DNA from 2 places in the Streptomyces sp. WI03-4A genome. Region 2 is predicted to be linked to the other one. Evidence: riboswitches for the same ligand, from Rfam matches in the RefSeq annotation. Region 2 holds a riboswitch; the other holds the start of a gene.
What was found. Region 2 has a riboswitch for thiamine pyrophosphate ahead of thiO (glycine oxidase ThiO). Riboswitches for the same ligand answer to the same signal wherever they lie in the genome.
Positions count from the first base shown of each region.

Region 1: it holds a riboswitch for thiamine pyrophosphate, as region 2 does, so the genes downstream of both, PV343_RS22255 (thiamine ABC transporter substrate binding subunit) here and thiO (glycine oxidase ThiO) in region 2, are expected to answer to the same signal.

Region 1 covers NZ_JARAUO010000022.1:55,456-58,656, reverse strand. Annotated here, with positions in the region: gene rlmN (23S rRNA (adenine(2503)-C(2))-methyltransferase RlmN) at 109-1,215, shown strand; TPP riboswitch at 1,239-1,346, shown strand; gene PV343_RS22255 (thiamine ABC transporter substrate binding subunit) at 1,428-2,510, shown strand; gene PV343_RS22250 (iron ABC transporter permease) at 2,558-3,201, shown strand, end outside.
Region 2 covers NZ_JARAUO010000040.1:19,377-22,577, reverse strand. Annotated here, with positions in the region: gene thiS (sulfur carrier protein ThiS) at 1-125, opposite strand, end outside; gene thiO (glycine oxidase ThiO) at 122-1,282, opposite strand; TPP riboswitch at 1,280-1,391, opposite strand; gene PV343_RS31150 (hypothetical protein) at 1,444-1,794, shown strand; gene PV343_RS31145 (NAD(P)/FAD-dependent oxidoreductase) at 1,827-3,059, shown strand; gene PV343_RS31140 (Rv2175c family DNA-binding protein) at 3,180-3,201, shown strand, end outside.

The DNA.
Region 1 (3,201 bases), on a different contig from region 2:
CCGGGCCGTCCGAGGTCGCTCAGCAGCGACTGACGGCGTCTGCTGACGACCGTCGTAGCAGGCGACAGCCGCAGGTCACCGAGTTTGATCTGCGACACTGGTAACGCCATGCCTAATCCCGGAGAACTCACCTTTGTCGCGCCGCGCGGAGCCAAGAAGCCGCCGCGGCATCTTGCCGATCTCTCGCCTGCCGAGCGCAAGGACGTCGTGGCCGAGATCGGTGAGAAGCCGTTTCGCGCCAAGCAACTGTCGCAGCACTACTTCGCGCGGTACGCGCACGACCCGGAGCAGTGGACCGACATCCCCGCCGGGGCGCGCGGCAAGCTGCAGGAAGCGCTGTTCCCCGAGCTGATGACCGTCGTGCGGCATCTGTCGACCGACCAGGGGACGACCCGCAAGACGCTGTGGCGGCTGTTCGACGGGACGCTGGTCGAGTCCGTGCTGATGCGCTACCCGGACCGGGTGACGATGTGCATCAGTTCGCAGGCCGGGTGCGGGATGAACTGCCCGTTCTGCGCGACCGGACAGGCGGGGCTCGACCGCAACCTGTCGACCGCCGAGATCGTGCACCAGATCGTCGACGGCATGCGCGCGCTGCGCGACGGCGAGGTGCCCGGCGGCCCCGCGCGGCTCTCCAACATCGTCTTCATGGGGATGGGCGAGCCGCTCGCCAACTACAAGCGGGTCGTGACGGCCATCCGGGCGCTCACCGACCCCGCGCCCGACGGGCTCGGGCTCTCGCAGCGCGGGATCACCGTGTCGACGGTCGGGCTCGTGCCGGCCATCCACCGGTTCGCCGACGAGGGCCTCAAGTGCCGGCTCGCGATCTCCCTGCACGCCCCCGACGACGAGCTGCGCGACACCCTCGTCCCCGTGAACACGCGGTGGAAGGTGCGCGAGGTGCTCGACGCCGGGTTCGAGTACGTGGAGAAGTCCGGGCGCCGGCTGTCCATCGAGTACGCCCTGATCCGCGACATCAACGACCAGGCATGGCGGGGCGACCGGCTGGGCCGGCTGCTCCGGGGCAGGCCGGTGCACGTCAACCTCATTCCGCTGAACCCGACGCCCGGGTCGAAGTGGACCGCCTCACGGCCCGAGGACGAGAAGGCCTTCGTCGAGGCCATCGCGGCGCACGGGGTGCCGGTCACCGTCCGGGACACCCGTGGTCAGGAGATCGACGGTGCCTGTGGTCAGCTCGCCGCCACCGAGCGGTAACCTGACCCGGTCAGTACATCTTCATATTCCGACAGGGGAGCGCCACAGCGCTGAGAGTGCGGCAACCGGGCCGCAGACCCTCTGAACCTCGCCCAGGTCATTCTGGGTAGGAAGTTCGGTCACCACTCAAGCTGTTGCGCCCTGCCCGGGCACCCTCGCGGAGCCCGGGCGGGGCCGCGTCTCTTCCTGGCCAACCCCCAGGAGGACAATCAGTGCACCACAAGACCTTCGTGGCCGCGGCGGCCGGGCTCGGCATGGTCACCATGTCCGCGCTCACCGGCTGCGGGTCGACGGACGCCAAGGAGTCCACGGACTCCAAGACCGTGACCCTGGTCAGCCACGACTCGTGGGCCGTCTCCAAGAACGTGCTCAAGGACTTCGAGAAGCGGTCCGGGTACAAGGTCAGGGTCCTCAAGAGCGGCGACGCCGGCCAGGCCGTCAACAAGGCGATCCTGACCAAGGACAACCCGCAGGGCGACGTCTTCTTCGGCGTCGACAACACCCTGCTGTCCCGTGCCCTCGACAACGGCCTCTTCCAGCCGTACGCGGCCAAGGGGCTCGGCACGGTCGGCGCCGAGTACCAGCTCGACAAGGCCAAGCACCGCGTCACCCCGATCGACTTCGGCGACATCTGCGTCAACTACGACAAGGCGTACTTCGGCGAGCACCGTCTGAAGCCGCCGCAGACCTTCGCCGACCTGGCCAAGCCCGCGTACAAGAACCTCCTCGTCACCGAGAACGCCGCCACCTCCTCGCCCGGCCTCGGCTTCCTGCTCGGCAGCGCCGCCAGCTACGGCGACCAGGGCTGGCCGGACTACTGGAAGAAGCTCAAGGCCAACGGCGTCAAGGTCGTCGACGGCTGGGAGCAGGCCTACTACCAGGAGTTCTCCGGCTCCTCGGAGGGCAAGAAGGCCGGCGGCGACCGCCCGCTCGTCGTGTCCTACGCCTCCTCGCCGCCCGCCGAGGTGATCTACGCCAAGAAGCGCCCCAGCACCGCCCCGACCGGCGTGGCGGGCGGCACCTGCTTCCGGCAGATCGAGTTCGCCGGGCTGCTGAGCAACGCGCACAACACCAAGGGCGGCAAGGCGCTCGTCGACTTCCTGCTCTCCAAGAAGTTCCAGCAGGACATGCCGCTGAACATGTTCGTGTACCCGGTGGTGAAGGGTGCGACCGTACCCGCCGAGTTCACCGAGTACGGGCCGGTCGCCAAGAACCCGGAGACCCTGGCCCCCGGGAAGATCGCCGCCAACCGTGACCAGTGGGTCAAGTCGTGGACGTCGCTCGTACTGAAGTAGCCCCCCGCGGGGGCGGCCGCACGAGGAGCGCGGCGCGGCTCGGCCTGATGGCCCTGCCCGTCGCGTTCTTCGCGGTGTTCTTCGCCTGGCCGGTGGCCGCGATCGTCGCGCGCGGACTGAAGGTGGACGGCGGCTGGCAGTTCGGCCGGATGGCGGACGTCGTCACCCAGCCGGACATCCGGCACGTGCTGTGGTTCACCACCTGGCAGGCCCTGGCCTCCACCGCGCTCACCCTGCTGCTCGCGCTGCCCGCCGCCTATGTCTTCGCCCGCCTCGACTTTCCCGGCAGACAGCTGCTGCGGGCGGTCGTCACCGTCCCGTTCGTACTGCCGACCGTCGTGGTCGGGACCGCCTTCCTCGCCCTCGTCGGGCGCGGCGGGCTGCTGGACGAACTGTGGGGCGTACGACTGGACACCACGGTCTGGGCGATCCTGCTGGCGCACGTCTTCTTCAACTACGCGGTCGTCGTCCGCACGGTGGGCGGGCTCTGGGCCCAGCTCGACCCCCGGCAGGAACAAGCGGCCCGGATGCTCGGCGCCTCCCCCCTGCACGCCTGGCGGAAGGTCACCCTGCCCGCGCTCGCGCCCGCCGTGGCCGCCGCCGCGCTGATGGTGTTCCTGTTCACCTTCACCTCCTTCGGCGTTGTGCAGATCCTCGGCGGTCCCACCTTCTCCACCCTCGAAGTGGAGAT
Region 2 (3,201 bases):
GGGACGACGGTCTCGTTGACGGCGGCGGCCACCCCGGAGGGCGCCGCGGTGAGGGTCCTGACGAGGGCGTCCAGCGCGGTGCCCGGGGCGACCCGCCTCGGCCGCCCGTTGACGGAGATGTTCATGCGGGCTGCTCCACGAGGACGGCGCCGAAGCGCCGGGGGGTGAACGGCCGGGCCTCGGGCGGCAGCTCCCCGCTCGTCAGGACCTCGGCCATCACGTCCCCGGTGACCGGGGTGAGCAGCACCCCGTTGCGGTAGTGCCCGGTGGCCAGCAGCAGCCCGTCGAGCCCCGACGGGCCGAGCAGCGGCGCGTTGTCCGGGGAGCCGGGGCGCAGACCGGCCCGGGTCTCGGTGAGGGGCAGCTCGGTGATCCCCGGCACCAGCTCGTGCGCGTCGCGCAGCAGCTCGTACACGCCCCCCGCGGTCACCGTCGTGTCCCAGCCCAGCTCCTCGCTGGTCGCGCCGACCACCAGCTCGCCGTTCTCCCGGGGCACCAGGTAGACCTGGCTGCCGCGTACCACCGCCCGCACGGTCCGGTTCAGGAAGGGCGCGCAGCGGCGGGGCACGGTCAGCCGCAGCACCTGCCCCTTCACCGGCCGCACCGGTGGCAGCACCTCGTCCGGCACGCCCGCCAGACGCCCGCTCAGGCTGCCGCCCGCGAGCACCACCCGGCCCGCGACCAGCGCGGTGCCGTCCGCCGTGGTGACCCCGGCGGCCCGGTCCCGCACGACGTCGAGCCGCTCGGCCCACGCCCGGTGGAACACCACCCCGGCCCGCTCACAGGCGGCCACCAGGGCCGACGCCAGCCGCCGCGGGTCGATCTGGTGGTCGCCGTCGACCCGCAGGCCGCCGCGCACACCGGGCGCCAGCATCGGCTCCAGGCGCCGGCAGTCCCGGCCCGACAGCCACTCCGACTCCAGGCCCGAACGCTGCTGGAGCGCGTGCAGTTCGCGCAGGTGGGCGCGGTCGTCGGCGTCCAGCGCGACGGCGAGCGTCCCGCAGCGGCGGTAGCCGAGGTCGTGACCGGTCAGCTCGGTCAGCTCGGCCGCGAAGTCCGGGTAGCGCCGGGCGGACTCCAGGTTCAGCGCGAGCAGCGTCTCCTCGCCGTAGTGCAGTTCGGTGACCGCGGCCAGCATCCCCGCCGCGACCCGCGCGGCCCCGCCGCCGGGCTCGGGGTCCACCACGGCCGTGGCGAGCCCGCGCTGCACGGCACGCCAGGCCGTGACCAGACCGATGATCCCGCCCCCGATGACGAGGACGTCGGACGTACGTGACGACATGGGCGTCCAGCCCCTCCCTTCGCCGGCATGACCCGGATCAGGTTCGTACGGTCGGAGGCCGCCAGCCTCCCTCTCAGCCCGGTGCGTCCGGGCTCCCGCGAGTGCTTGTACGGTGGCCACCCTAGCCCGCACGGCACGTCACTCGTAAGGGAGCCCCGCGCATGGCCCGCTCGCTCGACGGACTCGTCCTGGCGCCGGTGGCGGACCAGGCCCCGGGCCAGGTGGGGACGCGCACCCGGTTCGCGTACCACGAGCGGGACGGCGCCGTCTGGGCCGATTACACCGGCGGCGACGTCGTGCGCGGCCATCTGGTCGGCACCCGCGAGGGCGACCGGCTGGACTTCCGGTACGTGCAGCTCAAGCGGGACGGCACCACCTCCTCGGGGCACTGCGTGTCGGCGGTCGTGGAGCTGCCGGACGGGCGGGTGCGGCTGGAGGAGACCTGGGAGTGGGAGTCCCAGCCGGGGGCCGGGACGAGCATTGTGGAACAGGTCACCGAGCACGCCCCCTGACTGACGTTTCGTCAGTTGTCTATGGTGATCGGGTGAGCGAGCAGACACCGCAACAGAGCACGTCACAGCCGGGACGCGTGGTCGTCGTCGGCGCCGGCATGGCCGGGGTGCAGACCGCCGTGGCCCTGCGGGAGCAGGGCTACACGGGCACGGTCACGCTGATCGGCGCCGAGCCCCACCAGCCGTACGACCGGCCGCCGCTGTCCAAGGCCGTGCTGCTCGGCACGGCCGAGGGCTCCGCCTTCGACGTCGACTTCGAGTCCCTCGGCATCGAACTGCGGCTCGGCTGCGAGGCGCTGGGCGTGCGCCCCGCCGACCACGAACTGGACACCGAGGCAGGCCCCGTCGCGTACGACGTCCTGGTGCTCGCCACCGGCGCCGAGCCGGTCCGGCTGCCGGGCACCGAGGGCGTGCCCGGCGTGCACCTGCTGCGCACCCTGGACGACGCCGAGCGGCTGCGGCCCGTCCTCGCGGCCCAGCACCACATCGTGGTCGTCGGCGCCGGCTGGATCGGCGCCGAGTTCGCCACGGCCGCCCGCGAGGCCGGCTGCGAGGTGACCGTGGTGGAGGCCGCCGACCGGCCGCTGGCCGGCGCCCTGCCCGCCGAGGTCGCCGCGCGCATGACCGCCTGGTACGCCGACAGCGGCGCCGGGCTGCGCACCGGCGCGCGCGTGGAGCGCGTCGAGCCCGGCCTGGTGGAGCTCGCCGACGGCACACGGCTGCCCGCGGACGCCGTCGTCGTCGGCATCGGTGCCCGCCCGGCTACCGGCTGGCTGGCCGGCTCCGGCATCGAGCTGGGCGCGGACGGCGAGGTGGTGGCCGACGCCCACCTGCGCACCTCGGCCGAGGACGTGTACGCGGTCGGCGACTGCGCCTCCTTCCCCTCGGCCCGCTACGGCGCCCGGCTGCTCGTCCACCACTGGGACAACGCCCTGCAGGGCCCGCGCACGGTCGCGGCGAACGTCCTGGGCGAGCTCCCGGTGACCTACGACCCGGTGCCGTACTTCTGGTCGGAGCAGTTCGGCCGGTTCGTCCAGTACGCCGGCCACCACGCCGCGGCCGACCGCACGGTGTGGCGCGGCGACCCGGCGAGCCCGGCCTGGACCGTCTGCTGGCTGCGCGAGGACCGCCTGGTGGCGCTGCTGGCCGTCGGCAGGCCCCGCGACCTGGCCCAGGGCCGCCGCCTGATCGAGTCCGGCCGCCGCATGGACCCCGAGGCCCTGCCCGACCCGACCCGCCCGCTGAAGGACGCCACGGCCGACTGACCGGCGCCCCGCGAGGGGCACGGGGAACGGCGCCACCAGCCACGACGGCGCCCGCGTGACGCCCGCGGACGCACCACGCCACATCGCGGCCGGACCGGCGGAGCGCCTAGGCTGGTTCCCGTGACCGAGATTGACGCAAAGA